2 regions of the Paenisporosarcina sp. FSL H8-0542 genome follow, and region 2 is predicted to be linked to the other one. Evidence: a T-box and tRNA genes for the amino acid it is inferred to sense, from the RefSeq annotation. Region 2 holds a T-box; the other holds one or more tRNA genes.
The links. A T-box is a leader RNA that pairs with one kind of tRNA and senses whether it is charged. The one in region 2 lies ahead of trpS (tryptophan--tRNA ligase), so its partner is inferred to be a tRNA-Trp.
Positions count from the first base shown of each region.

Region 1: it has a tRNA-Trp gene. The T-box ahead of trpS (tryptophan--tRNA ligase) is inferred to sense a tRNA for this amino acid. The anticodon was not compared.

Region 1 covers NZ_CP152050.1:819,231-823,683, reverse strand. Annotated here, with positions in the region: gene MHH33_RS04415 (DUF5658 family protein) at 214-543, opposite strand; gene MHH33_RS04410 (hypothetical protein) at 1,287-1,490, shown strand; tRNA gene MHH33_RS04405 (tRNA-Leu) at 1,575-1,655, opposite strand; tRNA gene MHH33_RS04400 (tRNA-Cys) at 1,690-1,763, opposite strand; tRNA gene MHH33_RS04395 (tRNA-Gly) at 1,773-1,847, opposite strand; tRNA gene MHH33_RS04390 (tRNA-Gln) at 1,855-1,926, opposite strand; tRNA gene MHH33_RS04385 (tRNA-His) at 1,936-2,011, opposite strand; tRNA gene MHH33_RS04380 (tRNA-His) at 2,054-2,129, opposite strand; tRNA gene MHH33_RS04375 (tRNA-Trp) at 2,146-2,219, opposite strand; tRNA gene MHH33_RS04370 (tRNA-Tyr) at 2,225-2,308, opposite strand; tRNA gene MHH33_RS04365 (tRNA-Thr) at 2,318-2,393, opposite strand; tRNA gene MHH33_RS04360 (tRNA-Phe) at 2,408-2,483, opposite strand; tRNA gene MHH33_RS04355 (tRNA-Asp) at 2,627-2,702, opposite strand; tRNA gene MHH33_RS04350 (tRNA-Met) at 2,706-2,782, opposite strand; tRNA gene MHH33_RS04345 (tRNA-Val) at 2,960-3,035, opposite strand; tRNA gene MHH33_RS04340 (tRNA-Glu) at 3,073-3,147, opposite strand; tRNA gene MHH33_RS04335 (tRNA-Ser) at 3,171-3,262, opposite strand; tRNA gene MHH33_RS04330 (tRNA-Asn) at 3,270-3,344, opposite strand; rRNA gene rrf (5S ribosomal RNA) at 3,358-3,473, opposite strand; rRNA gene MHH33_RS04320 (23S ribosomal RNA) at 3,606-4,453, opposite strand, start outside.
Region 2 covers NZ_CP152050.1:2,602,789-2,617,910, reverse strand. Annotated here, with positions in the region: gene opp4B (oligopeptide ABC transporter permease) at 1-912, shown strand, start outside; partial or broken gene MHH33_RS13465 (ABC transporter permease) at 1,018-1,854, shown strand; gene opp4A (oligopeptide ABC transporter substrate-binding protein) at 1,871-3,658, shown strand; gene trpS (tryptophan--tRNA ligase) at 4,019-5,005, opposite strand; T-box leader at 5,051-5,273, opposite strand; gene MHH33_RS13450 (DUF3899 domain-containing protein) at 5,328-5,675, opposite strand; gene MHH33_RS13445 (peptide ABC transporter substrate-binding protein) at 5,919-7,634, shown strand; gene opp3b (oligopeptide ABC transporter permease) at 7,832-8,764, shown strand; gene opp3C (oligopeptide ABC transporter permease) at 8,764-9,783, shown strand; gene MHH33_RS13430 (ABC transporter ATP-binding protein) at 9,801-10,856, shown strand; gene MHH33_RS13425 (ATP-binding cassette domain-containing protein) at 10,856-11,797, shown strand; gene MHH33_RS13420 (YczI family protein) at 12,340-12,567, shown strand; gene MHH33_RS13415 (putative glycoside hydrolase) at 12,803-14,008, shown strand; gene spxA (transcriptional regulator SpxA) at 14,420-14,815, shown strand; gene mecA (adaptor protein MecA) at 15,077-15,122, shown strand, end outside.

The sequences.
Region 1 (4,453 bases), 1.8 Mb from region 2:
GTTATTGTTCAGTTCCCTAATGATCGTTTCTAAACCAGCGTACGTTGATCTAAAAGTTGGAATGTCTCTTTCTTGTAATAAACAACGGCTAATTTTACATTTGTCATTGCTATCATCTCCTTTAGAGTATCCAAAATAATGATCACATTGGTCACATTATTCTGGATTCCCTTATGAAAATGTTTTATTCCTATTTTTGAATATCGCATAATTTTAAGACATAATGCTCATGCCAATCCAAAAAATGTGAAATAAGAAAACACTTAGATAACAGGCATTGGCAAAACTCAATACGTATTTAAAACATTTACCAAACTGTTGGAATGGATATTTTAAAATAAATACTGCAAAAAGGGTGCTTAAAAACAGTTTAATTATGAGAATAGTAAACGGGTCTAACTTTATTAATAGTGGATTAGCTTCGGAGATAATCAACATTGTGATTCCGACATATGTGGCAATTCCATCCAAACTATTTAATACAACTAACAGCCAAGCCCAGCCAACCATTTTATCACCTTTATCTTTATTTGATATATTCAATGTGGTCAAGTGAATAACGACTTAATCATATCTTGATATATCTCCTTTACCAGAAATTCGTCTATTTAATAAGGCATTTGGAATGCCGATTGTAATCTCGGTAATCCTTTATACGCTTGACGATATTTGGTTAGAAGGATTGACGATAAATAACTTTATTTTTTCAGCCTGTCTGGGTATCAGCTTGGCTCACTCCTTTTACAAGACCCATTCAATCTGGGCAAATTCAGGATTGCACGGTGGATAAAATATTGCATATGGACTGTTTTATGGAGTATCTGGGAACGTCGGGGATGGAATCATTCAATTTAAAGCAGTGGAGTCCAATTTTTTCTTATCTCCATGGATTTCATATTTATACGCACTTGTGTTATTTCTGATTGTATTCTTGGGCAGAACTTGGTTTGTTCAGCCTTCCTTTACAGAAGAGTTATTTACAACCCAAACCGAATTCAAGGAAAGTCAAAATCCAATAACTCTTTTAAACAAGATATGCGTTTGTAATTCAAATTAATAAACTTAGCCCCTTCGGTTCGCTCCATTGGAATATTTTTCAACGTTTATGAAGTGAAATAAAGCTAATACTCAATAGTGCGGGGCTTGGGTTGATAAGCCATGTTTTATTTCTCGCATAAAACGCTTAAGCATTTTGCTTAGGCGTTTTTTTTGTAACTAATCAATAGATGGATTTGAATAAACTGGGGCTTTCAGAACATCCTAACAGGAAATGGAGGTGAGTTTCTTTGACTACAGATAAAGGCAATATCAAACAAAAAGAAAATAAAAACTTGAAGAAGGCAAGATTTGATCGTGAAGAATTTGGCCATGGATACGATTTAAGTCCAGATGATTTAGATATTATAGGTCAAAACAAAGCAGCAAAAACAAATACGAAAAAGGCGGCCAATCACCCCGTCAATAATGATAAAAAGAACGATCAGAGGTAAACCGTTGTACTTTCAGTATTCCCTATTATTTATATAAAATTAAAAAAGCAGTATCTACATAAGTAGATACTGCTTTTTTAATGATACCCGAGGCCAGACTCGAACTGGCACGCCTTGCGGCACCGCATTTTGAGTGCGGCGTGTCTGCCATTCCACCACTCGGGCAAATCAATACATGCAGACATATGAAAATATATTATGGAGGCGGCAACCGGATTTGAACCGGTGATAAAGGTGTTGCAGACCTGTGCCTTACCACTTGGCTATGCCGCCAAATCATGTTGGAGCGGAAGACGAGGTTCGAACTCGCGACCCCCACCTTGGCAAGGTGGTGTTCTACCACTGAACTACTTCCGCAAAAATACTGGGGTACCTGGATTCGAACCAGGGCGTGACGGAATCAAAATCCGTTGCCTTACCGCTTGGCTATACCCCACTAATAAGATGGGGCGAACGAGGGGAATTGAACCCCCGAATGTCGGAATCACAATCCGATGCGTTAACCACTTCGCCACGCCCGCCATAATGTTAGTATATGCTTTTGTAAGTAAATTTATTAAAAATGGGGCGACTGAAGGGAATTGAACCCTCGAATGTCGGAATCACAATCCGATGCGTTAACCACTTCGCCACAACCGCCACTATAAAATAAAATTGGCAGGGGCAGTAGGAATTGAACCCACACTGGAGGTTTTGGAGACCTCAGTTCTACCTTTAAACTATGCCCCTAAAGTTGGTGGAGGGGGGCGGATTCGAACCGCCGAACCCGAAGGAACGGATTTACAGTCCGTCGTGTTTAGCCACTTCACTACCCCTCCAATTGAAGATGGTGCCGGCGAAAGGAGTCGAACCCTCGACCTACTGATTACAAGTCAGTTGCTCTACCAACTGAGCTACACCGGCGGGAAAAAATATAATGGTGGCTCAGGACGGAATCGAACCGCCGACACAAGGATTTTCAGTCCTTTGCTCTACCGACTGAGCTACTGAGCCACATTCGAATTGTACTAAGCTTCGAATCTCGTTGTCAGCTTCATTCGTTCGTTCAGTCACGTACATTAGTACGCTCCTTCACTTACTCATTTTGCTTCCTAGACCTTCTTTGCTTATTCCAATTCTTAACACTTCATAAAAAATGGCGGTCCCGACGGGAATCGAACCCGCGATCTCCTGCGTGACAGGCAGGCATGTTAACCGCTACACCACGGGACCATTTGGTTGCGGGGGCAGGATTTGAACCTGCGACCTTTGGGTTATGAGCCCAACGAGCTACCGTGCTGCTCCACCCCGCGATAATATTATGTTATAAACACTATGACTCAACGCTTATAGAAGTTTGACATCTGCATCGGCTTTCGCCTTCTTCGTAAGGCTCGTTGCTCCACCCTCGCGTTGTTCTTTAGAACATCCGATTTAGATATTTGCGTCACCCTCGCGTTTTACTTTATCGAAAGTGTTTATAGTGTAAATGGTGGAGGATGACGGGCTCGAACCGCCGACCCTCTGCTTGTAAGGCAGATGCTCTCCCAGCTGAGCTAATCCTCCGGAAATGAAAACTGGTTATATTTTCTTAAAAAGAAATTGGTGACCCCTACGGGATTCGAACCCGTGTTACCGCCGTGAAAGGGCGGTGTCTTAACCGCTTGACCAAGGGGCCATATATAATAGAAGGAAATTATCTGGCGGAGAGCAAGGGATTTGAACCCTTGAGACAGTTTAACCCGCCTACACGAATTCCAATCGTGCTCCTTCGGCCACTCGGACAGCTCCCCAAAGATATGGCTCCGAAGGTAGGACTCGAACCTACGACCAATCGGTTAACAGCCGATTGCTCTACCACTGAGCTACTTCGGATCAATAATATATAGCCTGGCGACGACCTACTCTCACAGGGGGAAACCCCCAACTACCATCGGCGCTGAAGAACTTAACTTCCGTGTTCGGTATGGGAACGGGTGTGACCTCTTCGCCATCATCACCAGACTATTTGTTTTTTAAGACAAGATTTATTATATCAAATCTCATGAGAATTACAAGCGTTTTTTTAAAATAAAAAAACTTTTTTGTTCACTCAAAACTGGATAAACGGGTCATTGAAAACCATTCAAATTCATTTTGGTTAAGTCCTCGATCGATTAGTATTCGTCAGCTGCACACGTCACCGCGCTTCCACCTCGAACCTATCTACCTCATCGTCTTTGAGGGATCTTACTTACTTGCGTAATGGGAAATCTCATCTTGAGGGGGGCTTCATGCTTAGATGCTTTCAGCACTTATCCCGGCCACACATAGCTACCCAGCGATGCTCTTGGCAGAACAACTGGTACACCAGCGGTGTGTCCATCCCGGTCCTCTCGTACTAAGGACAGCTCCTCTCAAATTTCCTACGCCCACGACGGATAGGGACCGAACTGTCTCACGACGTTCTGAACCCAGCTCGCGTACCGCTTTAATGGGCGAACAGCCCAACCCTTGGGACCGACTACAGCCCCAGGATGCGATGAGCCGACATCGAGGTGCCAAACCTCCCCGTCGATGTGGACTCTTGGGGGAGATAAGCCTGTTATCCCCGGGGTAGCTTTTATCCGTTGAGCGATGGCCCTTCCATGCGGAACCACCGGATCACTAAGCCCGTCTTTCGACCCTGCTCGACTTGTAGGTCTCGCAGTCAAGCTCCCTTCTGCCTTTACACTCTACGAATGATTTCCAACCATTCTGAGGGAACCTTTGGGCGCCTCCGTTACACTTTAGGAGGCGACCGCCCCAGTCAAACTGCCCGCCTGACACTGTCTCCTGCCCCGCTAAGGGGCAAGGGTTAGAAGTTCAATACAACCAGGGTAGTATCCCACCGACGCCTCCTCCGAAGCTGGCGCTCCGGAATCTCAGGCTCCTACCTATCCTGTACAAGTTGTACCAAAATTCAATATCAGGCTACAGTAAAGCTCCACGGGGTCTTTCCGTCC
Region 2 (15,122 bases):
CTCAGTGTTTTAATCTTTCTTTTAGCAAAAGCAATGCCTGGGGACGCATTGACTGGAAAACTCGGTGCAGGGGATGTTGATCCGGAACGAATTGTGGAACTGCGTGAAAAAGCTGGCCTTAATGATCCATGGCATGTTCAATATACCCGATGGATTGGTAATGCCGTCCAAGGTGATTTTGGTAAATCAGCGGTCTACCAACAAAAGGTAACAAACTTGATCGGTGACCGAGTGGGTAATACCCTCTTGTTATCCGCAAGTATTTTAATTGTCAGTTACTTAATTGCCATTCCACTCGGAATTATAGCCGGTAGGTGGACAGATTCGTGGGCGGACAAAATTATTGTCTGGTATAACTATTTGTCGTTTGCCACACCATTATTCGTATTTGCCTTAATCTTATTGTTTATCTTTGGCTTTGTACTCCAGTGGTTCCCAATAGGTGGTTCGGTCGACATTAGGGCTGATAAAGGAACTTTCGAATATGTCTTAAGTAAGGCAGAGCATTTAGTGTTACCAACAATGGCTGGTGCATTACTCGCTACATTCGGTACAATCCAGTACTTAAGAAATGAAATCATTGATACAAAAATTAAAGACTTCGTCAAAACTGCACGTGCAAAAGGTGTACCAGAACGTAAAGTTTATACGCAGCACATATTACGCAACTCATTATTACCGATTGCTGCTTTTCTAGGCTATGAAATTACTGGATTAATAGGCGGCTCCATATTCTTAGAATCAATCTTCAGTTACCCAGGATTGGGCCAACTCTTTTTATCATCAATCAGTTCACGAGATTTTAGTGTCGTAACAATCCTAGTATTAATATCAGGTATTGCTGCAATTGTCGGCACCATGCTATCCGATATTATTCTAAGCTGGGTGGACCCAAGAATTCGCATCGATTGAGGATACTAGATTGGAGAGAGAAAAATGACAGTAAATATGGGAAATGAAACGCCCGTAACGGGTGCAATGAAATCTAAAAGTACGCACACTTCATTAGCCAAAACGATGTGGCGTGAAATTAAACATGATAAGATGGCGCTTTTTTCACTTATCTTATTGAGCGGTATTTTGTTGACGGTGTATATAGGATCGTATTTTCTTGACTTAGAGGAAATCAGAAGAATTGATGTTTTTAACATTTATGCTGAACCTTCTGCTGCCAATTGGCTTGGTACAGATTATGGCGGACGTGATGTTTTTGGCACGTTAATCATTGGAGCAAAGAATTCCATTACCATCGGAGTGGTCATCACGTTAATTTCGGCAATAATCGGATTAACGGTAGGATTGATTGCCGGTTACTTCGGGGGTGCTGTAGATAATATTATTATGCGTTTCATCGATTTCATCATCATCCTACCTTTCTTGATGATTATTATCGTATTGATAACAGTTGTACCTGTGTTCAACGTCTATACGTTCATCGCGATCCTGTCTCTATTCTTATGGACAGGTAAAGCGCGATTAATCAGATCCAAGACACTTGCTGAACGCGAACTGGATTACGTAAATGCTTCAAAAACTCTTGGAACACCAAACTGGAAAATTATGATGTTTGAAGTGTTACCAAATTTGAGCTCTATTATTATCGTAAACATGACGTTAACGTTAGCGGGTAATATTGGAATTGAAACTGGATTAACTTATCTCGGATTCGGTTTACCTGAAAGTGTTCCTTCACTAGGAACATTAGTAGCGTACGCCAGTAATCCAGAAGTCATCGAAAATAGATGGTGGGTTTGGTTACCTGCATCATTACTGATATTAGTAATCATGCTGTGTATAAATTTCATCGGTCAAGCGTTGAAACGTGCGGCTGATGCAAGACAAAGATTGACATAAAAAGGGAGGAAGAAAAATGAAGAAAAGTTCACTGTTGTTACTTTGTTTGATGCTTGTACTAAGCGCCTTTTTAGCAGCTTGTACTGGTAAAGACAAAGGTAGCGAGAAAGATCCAGAGAAAGATAATGAAGAAGCAGGGGAAGATGAAAACAAAATTGATTTAGCTTTCCCGACAAAAGTTTCTGCTGAAGGTGAAGCAGTTAAAGATGGTTCATTAAACTATGGTTTGATTTCAGATACACCATTTGAAGGTACTTTGAACTATGTATTCTATTCAGGTAACCCTGATTCTGAAGTTCTTCAATTCTTTGATGAAAGCTTACTTGCAATTAATGGTGACTACGAAATTACAAATGACGGTCCTGCTACATTTGAAATATCAGAAGACAAAAAATCTATTACTGTAAAAATCAAAGACAATGTAAACTGGCATGATGGTGAGCCAGTTAAAGCAGACGACTTATTATATGCTTATGAATTACTTGGTCATCCAGACTATACTGAAGCTCGTTACTCAGGTTTAGTTCCTATGGTAGTTGGTATGGAAGAATACCATACTGGTAAAGCTAAAACGATTTCTGGTATCGAAGTAAAAGACGAAAAAACAATTAAAATCACTTTCACGCAAGCTAGTCCTTCTTTAACAACTGGATTCTGGGCTTACCCAGTACCACGTCACTACTTGGGTGACATGACAATTGCAGAAATACTTGAATCTGACAAGATTCGTACAACTCCAATTGGTTACGGACCTTTCAAAGTTAAGAAAATCATTCCAGGTGAATCTGTTGAATTCGAACGCAACGAAGATTACTGGAGAGGCGTTCCTGCGCTTAAATCTATCGTACTTAAAGTTGTAAGCCCAAGTGTTGCTGTTAAAGCAATGCAAAATGGCGACCTTGATATTGCAAGCTTACCTGCTGACCAATATTTATCAGCAAAAGAACTTCAAAATACTGAATTACTTGGTCAAATTGACTTAGCTTATTCTTACATTGGTTTCAACCTTGGTAAATGGGATGCTAAAAAAGGCGAAAACATTATGGGCAACCCGAAATTAGAAAACAAACAATTACGTCAAGCAATGGCTGTAGCTCTTAACAACAAGCCAGTTGGCGAAAAAATGTACCATGGTTTACGTTTCCCGGCTACTACATTAATTCCACCATCTTTCCCTAGTTACCATGATTTCGATGCAAAAGCTATCGAGTACAACCCAGAGAAAGCAAAAGAATTGTTAGCTGAAGCTGGCTACAAAGATACAAATGATGATGGTTTTGTTGAAGATCCTGAAGGTAAAGAATTCAAATTAAACTTTGCATCAATGTCAGGTTCTGATGTAGCTGAGCCATTAGCTCAACACTACATTCAAAACTGGGCTGATGTAGGTATTAAAGTTGAATTGTTAGAAGGCAAATTACACGAGTTCAACTCATTCTACGAGCGCGTGGAAGCAAATGATCCAAAAATTGATATCTTTGCTGCAGCATGGGGTACAGGATCAGACGTGGATCCAGAAGGATTATACGGTCGTAAAGCATTGTTCAACTACACTCGTTGGACAAACGAAAAAAATGACGAGTTACTTGCAAAGGGTATATCTGAAGATGCATTCGATGTTGAATACCGTCAAGGCGTCTACAAAGAATGGCAAGCACTTATGAACGAAGAGCTTCCTGTAATTCCTACATTGTTCCGTTACAGCATAACATCTACTAACAAGCGAGTTCTTAACTATGATATCGCTGCTGGAATGACTTTCTGGGATGAAGTTGCAATATCTGCTAACGCACCAGTAAAATAATGAAAATTAAAACGACTCATCTTGAAAATGATGAGTCGTTTTTTTTTGTTAAATATTAACGGCAATTGGAACAAGTAAGAGTAAAGTTGGAAAAGTGCTGATTTGAGGCCTTCTTGTAAAAAGAAGCAAGCTTTCAGACTGACATGTACAAACACTTCATATAGTAGTGAAAAAGGGTGCTAATATTGATCAAATGGTTAATGTTCTTAATCAGCTACATTTGCATTGTCATAAGCCTTATGCAGATTTTATTGTATTTAAATTATCTTTCACTGGGATACACATGGAAAAGTGTCTGGACATTTATATTCCAGACACCCGATTTCTTCATATTTGCTTGTTCGTTTGTTCTTATGACGTTTATCGTTTTCTACCCAAGCCCATCGCGTTCTCCATTTTTTTGAGTGTTTTAGAAGCTGCAGCCTGTGCTCTTTGCGCACCATCATCCAAGATACCATCTAACTCATCCGAATTTAACAGCGCTTCGTAGCGTTCCTGAATAGGTGTAATGTGATCAATAATAGCATTCGCAACAGAAGCTTTGAAATCACCGTATCCAACACCAGCATATTTTTCAACCAATGCTTCGATTGTTTCACCGGTCAACGCAGCTTCAATCGTCAACAGATTGGAAACGCCCGGTTTTTTCTCTACATCAAAAGCAACAATGCCTTCTGAATCAGTTACTGCGCTTTTGACCTTTTTCTCAATTTCTTTTGGTGTATCCAATAGAGAAATCGTCGATTTTTTATTTGGATCAGATTTACTCATCTTTTTCAAAGGATCCTGTAGAGCCTTGATACGTGCTCCATTTTTAGGTAAGCGAATATCTGGAATCGTCAAAACGTCATTATATCTTTTGTTGAAACGCTCAGCCAGATCACGTGTTAATTCCACATGTTGCTTTTGATCATCACCTACAGGCACGATATCGGTCTGATAAAGCAGGATATCTGCTGCCATAAGTGGTGGATAAGTGAGAAGAGAGGCAGATACGCCGTCTTTCCCCGAAGACTTATCTTTAAACTGAGTCATGCGCTCAAGTTCACCGATATAAGAGATACATTGCATCATCCATCCCGCCTGAGCATGTGCAGGAACTTCCGACTGGATGAATAGAATGGCTTTCTTTGGATCGATACCGACTGCCAAATAGAGCGCTGCAAGTGATCGGATATTTTTACGAAGTTCTAGTCGATCTTGTGCAACCGTAATTGCGTGCTGATCCACGATACAAAAAATACATTCATACTCGTCTTGCAAGGTAGTGAATTGACGGAAAGCACCGATGTAATTACCGAGTGTGACCGTTCCTGTTGGCTGTACGCCTGAAAAAATTTTCTTCATGTGGTTTCCTCCTTAAAAATAAAAAAAACACATCACTCTCCCTCAAAAAGGGACGAATGATGTGTGAATCCGTGGTACCACCCAGATTGCCAAAAAATCTTGGCCTCTTTAACTTCGTAACGTGAAGGTACGTGATGAACTACACCGAAATCCGGTTCGTAAACCATGCTCAGAAGTCCATTCCTAATGATGGGAAGATCTGTTTTCACCAAATACAGATTCTCTGGACAACCCATTCAAAAGTACTATTCTTCGTCTTTGCATTTATCATGTATTTTGATTGTCATTATAATATAGAAGAAACTCCAAAATCAAGTACAAATTATGCTAAATAATAAATCATCAGTGCAATCAACATTGCGAGTAAAATGGACCCACCTAACTGGAAAAAAGGTTTTGTCTGGAAATCCAGCAACTCCGAAGGGGCACGCATTGACTCCGTATCCACTAAACTTCTTTTCGATGAGAAAACTTTTCTGAAGCTCATAGTAAAAATATCGAAAAATCCATTTGACACAACATAGACCAATAACCCAATAAAAGTGATCGTTCCTCCGACAAAAAACGACATGTTTATATAAGAGGTAAGTGTCACTTCTTTAATAATGAGTAACATCAATGCAATGATAAGTAACTGAGAAGCAATAAACCAATTAATCAACTTTTTCATAAAAACACCTCAATCCTTCTCATATTGTAGAAGAATTGACGGAAAAAATCAAAATTTCGCTAAACGAATTAATAATTCGCAATTCTCGAAAAACCTTAGACTACCAACGGTTCTGTTATGTTCTTGTAATCTTTCTGTTACATAAGTGTAAAAAATATTCAAAAAAAGACTGTACAGATTTTTTTGAATATGTATAATTAACATTGTAACAATTTTTCAGAATATTTAAGGAGGTCATTTTAAGTGAAGAAAAGTAAATTAGTTTGGCTATTAAGTCTTATGCTAGTACTTAGTATGTTCTTAGCTGCTTGTGGTAAAGATGAAGAAAAACCTTCAACTGAACCAGCAACTGAAGGAGACGGCGATACAGGTACAGAAGAACCAGCTGAAGGTGCTTTAGATGCGGAGCAAATCCTTAATCTAAACCACGTCGCTGAGATTCCATCATTGGATTCTTCAATCGTTGAAGACCAAGTTGGTTTCGATATGTTAGGTAACGTAAACGAAGGTCTTATGCGTTTGGATCAAGAAAATGTTCCTGTTCCAGCTATGGCTGCTGAGGAACCAACAATTTCTGAAGATGGTTTAACATACACGTTCAAGTTACGTGATGCTAAATGGTCTGACGGTTCTGCTGTTACTGCTAACGACTTCGAGTATGCATGGAAACGTGCAATTGACCCAGCAACTGGTTCACCATACGGTCCTTACATGATGGCTGGCGTTATCAAAAACGCAACTGCTATCGGTGAGAAAAAAGCTGAAGTTGCTGACCTTGGAGTTAAAGCTCTAGATGAGAAAACTCTTGAAGTTACTCTTGAGCGTCCAGTTCCTTACTTTATCTCATTGATGTCATTCGGAACATTCTTCCCGCTGAAAGAAGAATTCGTTAAGGCACAAGGCGATAAATATGCAACAAATTCTGAAACAATTCTTTACAACGGTCCATTCACTATGACTGATTGGGATGGCACTGGTTTAACTTGGAAACTTAAGAAAAACGAACAATATTGGGATGCAGAAACTGTAAAACTTACTCAAATCAACTTCGACGTTGTTAAAGAAGTAGCTACTGCAGTTAACCTTTACACAACTGGCGAAAAAGATCGTACTGGTCTTTCTGGTGAGTATGCTATGCAATATGCTAACGATGAAAATCTATTAAAAGAATTAGAGCCAACTGTGTTCTACTTCAAATATAACCAAGAACGTAACGGTAAGAAAACACCACTTGCTAACGTAAACATTCGTGAAGCACTTGCTAAAGCATTCAACAAAGAAGATTTAGCAAATGTAGTATTAGCTAACGGATCTCTTCCAGCTAACTACTTAGTACCACAAGAATTCACTTTCACTGCTGAAGGTGCTGACTTCCGCGAAGTAAATGGCGACATGGCTACTTACAATGTTGAAGAAGCTAAAGCCGCATGGGAAAAAGGTTTATCTGAGCTAGGTGTTACTGAATTATCTCTTGAAATTCTAGGTGGAGACTCTGACCTTTCTAAGAAAATGGATGAGTACTTCAAATCTCAATTAGAGACTAACCTTGAAGGTTTAAAAATCACACTTAAAGAAGTACCATTCAACGTTCGTTTAGAACTTGATGAAAAACAAGATTATGATATCCAAGTTTCTGGTTGGGGCCCTGACTATCAAGATCCTATGACTTTCGTAGACTTGTTCGTAACAGGTTCTTCTCATAACTTAATGTCTTACTCTAACCCTGAGTTTGACAAGTTGATTGAATCAGCTAAAGGTGAACTTGCACTTGATGCAGAAGGTCGTTGGGAAGCAATGGCTCAAGCTGAGAAAATGTTAGTTCAAGAAGATTATGCAATTGGACCGATCTACCAACGCGGAACAATGGCATTAGTACAACCTTATGTTAAAGGTATTGTTTCTCACCCATTCGGTGGAGACTACTCATACAAATGGGCGTACATCTCAGGTAAAGAGTAATCTTTAACTAAGAAAAAAAATCTCATAGAGAGAGAGTATATGGTATCCAATAGGGCCATATACTCTCTTTTTAAATGAGAGTGAATTAATTAAAAATTTACTATTTTCAAATATTAATTTGACATTAACTAGTTTCATCTGTTTATATAGAAAAGTAGAATTTAAATTCTGCTCGTATTCACTTAGGAGGTGCAAAAATGGCTAAGTATATCGCAAGACGTGTTTTTTATATGTTCATTACTCTTTTCCTGATTGCGACAGCAACATTTTTCTTAATGAAAACGCTACCAGGTTCCCCTATTGCATCCGCTTCGAAACTTACCCCTGACCAGCTAGCGGTAGTAGAGGCGAAATATGGTTTAAATGAACCACTACCAGTTCAGTATGGTAAATACATGCTAAATTTAGCACAAGGTGACTTAGGTAACTCATTCCAGTTTAAAGGTGCGAGCGTAACAGATTTAATTCTCAATCGCTTAGGACCATCTTTCTTACTAGGTGCACAAGGTATGATTTTAGGAGTTTTCATCGGTATTATCCTTGGGATGATTGCCGCATTACGACAAAATACGATTTGGGATTACGGTAGTACATTAATTGCTATTATCGGTATTTCTATCCCATCATTCGTTTTTGCAACAACTCTTCAATATTGGTTCGGCGTACAATTAGGCTGGTTCCCAGTAGCTCTTTGGAAAGACGGCTGGATGTCCAGTGTTATGCCTTCCATTGCATTAGCAATGGGACCACTTGCAATTGCTTCACGTTTCATCCGTACAGAAATGATCGAAGTCTTAAGCTCAGATTATATTACTCTAGCACGCTCTAAAGGTGCCAGTGGATTTGAAGTAGCATTTAAGCATGCTTTCCGTAATGCTTTGATTCCTTTGGTAACGGTTTTAGGACCAGTTGCTGCTGGATTACTTACAGGTTCACTTGTTATCGAGCAAATATTTGCGATTCCAGGTATCGGTGAGCAATTTGTAAAAGCGATTATGATCAATGACTATTCAATTATTATGGGAACAACGTTGTTCTTCTCTGTATTCTTGATTTTCATTATCTTAGTTGTCGATGTTCTTTATGGAGTAATCGACCCACGTATCCGTTTATCAGGAGGTAATAATTAATGACACAAAATCTAGATAAATTACCTGCTGGTTCTTTTAACCGTATTACAATAGATAGCAGTGCAGCAGAACGTATTACTAAACCAAGTTTAAGCTTCTGGCAAGATGCATGGTTACGCATTCGTAAAAACAAAGCGGCCATCGTTAGTATTGTCATTTTGTTTTTGATTATAATCATGTCATTTGTAGGGCCAATGATAAGTCCGCATGATGCAGAGACACAAACTCTTACTCATGCAAACTTACCACCGAAAGTTCCAGGTTTTGAAAACATCGGTATTTGGGATGGAACAGGGAATTTGGCAGGTAAAGAAGTAGATTTGTATGAACTGAAAAATGTAGACGAATACTACTGGTTCGGTACTGATGGATTAGGACGTGATATGTTCTCACGTGTATGGGAAGGTACTCAAATCTCATTATTCATTGCATTCATTGCAGCTTTAATAGATATGGTCATCGGCGTTCTTTATGGAGGTATTTCTGCATATTATGGTGGACGAGTAGATGATATCATGCAACGTGTCGTTGAAATCTTATACGGAATTCCAAACCTTGTCGTGGTTATCTTAATGATTCTCGTCATGGATCCAGGTATCATGGCCATTATTATCGCCATTACAATTACTGGATGGATCGGGATGTCACGTGTTGTACGTGGACAAGTTCTTAAATATAAAAACCAGGAATTCGTATTGGCTTCACGTACTTTAGGAGCAAGCAACAACCGCATCATTTCTAAACACTTACTTCCTAACATTCTAGGAATTATTATTATCAACACAATGTTCACAATTCCAGGTGCAATCTTCTTCGAGGCTTTCTTGAGCTTTATCGGTCTTGGGTTACAACCACCAGCTGCATCACTTGGAACATTGATTAACGATGGCTATAAACTAATCAAATTCCAACCGCATATTTTGATGTTCCCGTCAATTGTCTTGAGTTTATTGATGGTGGCATTTAACTTACTCGGAGATGGATTACGTGATGCACTTGATCCGAAAATGAAAGATTAAGAAGGAGGAAAGCGACAATGGAAAAAATCTTAGAAGTAAAAGACCTTCAGCTTTCCTTCCACACTTTTGCAGGGGAAGTAAAAGCCATTCGTGGTGTAAACTTCGATTTGCAAAAAGGGGAAACGCTAGCGATTGTTGGTGAATCGGGTTCAGGGAAATCAGTAACAACAAAAGCGATTATGCGCCTTTTACCAGAATCTAGTTCAGAATTCAAAAGCGGACAAATTTTGTTCAATGGCAAAGATCTAACAAAGCTCTCAGATAAAGAAATGCAAAAAATTCGTGGTAAAGATATCTCAATGATTTTCCAAGATCCGATGACTTCACTTAACCCTACAATGACAATCGGTCGTCAAATTACTGAACCATTGTTAAAGCACCAGAAAGTAGGGAAAACAGAAGCGAAAAAAATTGCGATTGATTTATTGCGTATGGTAGGGATGCCTAAACCTGAATTACGTATTAAGCAATATCCACACCAATTCTCTGGTGGTCAACGACAACGTATCGTTATCGCGATTGCTCTTGCTTGTAATCCTCAGATTCTGATTGCGGATGAACCAACAACAGCATTGGACGTTACGATTCAAGCTCAAATTCTTGAATTAATGAAAGATTTACAGAAGAAAATTGATACATCTATCATTTTCATTACGCATGACTTGGGTGTTGTAGCAAACGTTGCAGACCGAGTTGCGGTTATGTATGGTGGACGTATTGTCGAAATGGGTACAGTGGATGAGATTTTCTATAACCCCCAACATCCGTATACATGGGGATTATTAAGCTCAATGCCTTCTCTGGATACAGCAGATGAAAAATTATATGCAATTCCAGGGACACCTCCTGATTTATTGGATCCACCAAAAGGAGATGCATTTGCACTTCGTAGTGACTATGCACTTGCAATCGATTTGGAACAGGCTCCGCCAGTATTCCAAGTGAGCGATACACATTATGCTGCGACTTGGTTACTACATCCGGAGGCACCTCAAGTCGAGCCGCCAGCTGCCATTGTGGAACGTATGAAGAAATTCCCGGGAAGTCGATACTATGAAGGAGTTGCGCGCTGATGGCTGAAAAATTGCTAGAAATTAGAAACTTAAAACAATATTTCAATGAAGGCAAAGCTAATGAAGTGCGTGCAGTAGATGACATTAGCTTCGATATTTACAAAGGTGAAACACTTGGATTAGTTGGAGAGTCTGGTTGTGGGAAATCAACAACTGGCCGTTCAATTATCCGCTTATATAATGCAACAGACGGCGAAGTGATTTTCGATGGAATTAATGTTCATGGGAAAAAATCAAAGTCGGATTTAAAAATATTTAACCGTAAAATGCAAATGATTTTCCAAGATCCGTATGCGTCGCTCAATCCACGTATGAAAGTATTGGATATTATTGCAGAAGGTTTAGATATTCATGGCTTAACAAAAAATTCAAAAGAGCGTAAAGATCGTGTCCATGAACTTTTAGAGACTGTTGGTCTTAATAAAGAACATGCAAACCGCTATCCACATGAATTCTCGGGTGGACAACGCCAACGTCTTGGTATCGCTCGCGCTCTTGCAGTAGATCCTGAATTCATCATCGCTGATGAGCCAATTTCTGCGCTGGACGTATCGATTCAAGCACAAGTAGTTAACTTATTAAAAGAACTACAAGAAGAAAAAGGATTGACTTATTTATTTATCGCACATGACTTGTCGATGGTAAAATACATTTCCGATCGTATCGGTGTGATGTATTTCGGGAAATTGGTTGAACTGGCTCCTGCCGAAGAGTTGTACAATAACCCATTACATCCTTATACACAATCTTTGTTATCTGCAATTCCACTTCCAGATCCTAACTATGAGCGTACACGCGTACGTAAATCGTATGATCCTACATCTCATAATTATCAAGATGGGGAAGAAATTGCGATGCGTGAAGTAACACCTGGACATTTTGTATTCTGTTCAGAACGTGAATTTGAATCATTAAAGTTAACTTCTGCAGCTCGTGTATAATGAACTTTGATACACGGGAAAAATGAAATGTGCCATTCCTTCATAAGGAATGGCTTTTTCTTTTGGCTATGTTAAAAGAGAAGTTTGTTTCTCGTACATTTAAGCTAGCCGTATGTTCCGCATAAGCCAGCGAGTATGAAAACCACATATTTGTGGGTCTCATTCTTCGGAAATGCTGCTCCTGCGGTTACTCGTCGCAAAGATAAGGCTGCTTCTGCGGTTACTAGTCGCAAAATGCAATTTTGTGGTAACACCTTCGTGACCAACATCCTATTGGCCCGAGGAGGCTTGTTAGTTCGGCTGCGGAAATGGCACAGATTCCTTTTTTTGGATCTGTTTAATAATACTGTGATATTCGACTGTTTAGAACATATGTTTATACCCAATAAACGAAACTAACGCAACGATTCCATTAAGAAAAAGGACAGCATAACAAAAAAATTGGGAATATTTGTAGAATTATATTATATAATGTAAGAAAAAAATTGCCTTAGTTAAGAAAATAGGCGAGTTTAGTTTAAGGAGGTAGATAAACTTTGTTAATGATTTTACGGATTCTATTTTCAATTATTACATTAGCATTAGCTGGTTATGGATTAATTACAAGAAATTTTGAATTTCAAGCATATTTGATTTTATTTTTAGGTTTATCAATGTTGGTGACGGGAATACAAGAATTCCAACAAAATAAAAAGCTGACAGGTTGGTTATTGATAGTCGTATTTGCATTTTCGCTATTCGTATCTATCCAAAGTTTTATATTGCATTAGGGAGTTTAATGTAAGTATTATTCTCCATACGAAAGAACAAGAAGTGTATTCGACTCAAAATATCGAATACGCTTCTTAATTTGATACAAAACAACAATCAAGTTAAACAGAGCCTATTTTTTAAAAACAACCGAGAAAGTTTAACATAGGCTTTCTTTTTTTATATGACAAATTAATCTTTAAATGCATATGTATACTTGCTAAAATGGTAGAGAATAGAAAGGAAGTACAAATTATGACAGTAAGAAAATACATAGGAACAAGTGCTTTAGTTGCAGCATTATTAATGCCTACTTCAGGCTATGCAGCGAAAGAAGTAATCTTCAAGGACTTTACTGAACGTACATATGGCTTTACTACGGTTGAAGAAGAAATGATTACTGCTTCCGCATTGTTTCGATTTGATTCGGGTATGAATTTCACTTATCCTGATGCCATCCGTGGTGTCTATGTAACTGGTCATTCAGCAGGAGGAGCACGCTTTAAAGAGTTGTTGAAGTTAATGGATTCCACTGAATTAAATGCCATGGTTATTGATATTAAAGATGATTTTGGCGATTTAACATATGTTCCAGCCGACGACTCACCATTAAAACCTTTAAATATCGGAAACCCATATATTAAAGATCCAAAAGCGATGTTAAAAGTTTTAGAGGAAAAACAAGTATACCCAATCGCACGTGTAGTGGTTTTCAAAGATTCCAACCTTGCTAATGCCAAACCAGAGCTTTCCTTTGTGGAAGGTTCAACAGTCTGGAAAAACGGTCGCGGAGAATCATTTGTAAACCCTTTCATGAAAGAAGTTTGGGATCATAACGTTGCCATTGCAATAGAAGCTGCAAAAATGGGCTTCCAGGAAGTCCAATTTGATTATGTACGTTTCCCTGAAGGATTTGAAACGCGTTCTGATTCACTTAAATATGGAAAAGGTGACTATGCAACTTCTAAAGATGACGATGTACAACTACGTGTTCATGCAGTGACCGATTTTGTAGCGTATGCACGTGAGAAATTAAAACCTTATGATGTAAAAGTATCTGTGGATATCTTCGGGTATGCCGCAACCTTACCTGAAGCACCAGGAATCGGACAAAATTTCGGAAAAATTTCCGAAAACGTTGATGTGATTTCGTCAATGATCTACCCAAGTCACTGGACGTCTTATTTTGGCATCGCTAAGCCAGATTTAGAACCGTATCGACTTGTCCAAGAATATGCAAAAGCTGAAAATGCCACACTGGGCAAACTTGAAAGTCCGCCAATTTCACGTCCATGGTTACAGGATTTCACAGCTTCCTACTTAGGAGCAGGGAATTACAAGAAATACGGTGCTGCAGAAGTGGAAGCGCAAATACGTGCGTTAAGTGAAGCTGGTATAAAAGAATACTTATTATGGAATGCGGGCAATCGTTATTCGCCAGGTGTGGATTACACACCATAACACAGAAAAAATTCTCTTTCGTATGGAAGAGAATTTTTTTTTTTTTCTAAATATGAAACCTTTTGGGTGTTTTAAACGTATTATTTAATGAAGAGAAAAAACATTTTGTCATTTTCATTCTCTAATTGAGAATTGAAAATCCAAACAAATTTTATTGTTTAAAACAGGTTAGATGCGGGTATATTTTAAATGTATAGCATAGAAATTGAGTTAGAGTGCGTGCTTCCTACATATTATTGCTAAAATGTGACGCCACATTAAATTACTTGACTTTTTCTTCATATTCTATATTAAAAATCTTGAAAATGGTGTATAATAAATTTTGTTAACCTATATTAAAGTAATTCTAAATTAAAAGTTGTTACAATTTACTTGAACTTGTTTACACATTTGAAAGGAAGTGTTCCTATGATGGTTACATTGTTTACTTCTCCTAGCTGTACATCATGTCGAAAAGCGAAAGCATGGTTAGAAGAGCATGACATTCCATATACTGAGCGTAACATCTTTTCGGAACCGCTAAGTATTAGCGAAATTAAAGAAATTCTTCGAATGACGGAAGATGGTACTGATGAGATCATTTCCACTCGTTCTAAAATATTCCAAAAATTAAATGTTGATGTTGAAAGCTTACCACTTCAACGTTTGTACGAATTAATTCAAGAACATCCTGGACTGTTACGTCGTCCAATTATTCTAGATGAAAAGCGTCTACAAGTAGGTTATAACGAAGATGAAATTCGTCGTTTTTTACCTCGTAAAGTTCGGGCTTATCAATTGCTTGAAGCACAACGCATGGTTAACTAAATTCGGATGAAAAATGACTGATTGATTCTTCTTTTAATTTTAATTGAGAAGAAACGTCAGTCATTTTGCATTTTTCAGCTTGCCAATCTCTTCTCGCTCTACTACAATGCTAATAAATTGTATTTTCCAGAGTAGGAGCATATCCTTTTCATTTTCTCTGGACCGTCATACAATAGAAACAGACACTGTATCGGTAAGCGGCTTGAAGTGTTGCTGAAAAAAGGGGAATCCCTTTAAAGCGATCGAAGGGAGATGTGTAAAATGGATATCGAACGCATTAATGAAAACACAGTCAAATTCTACATTT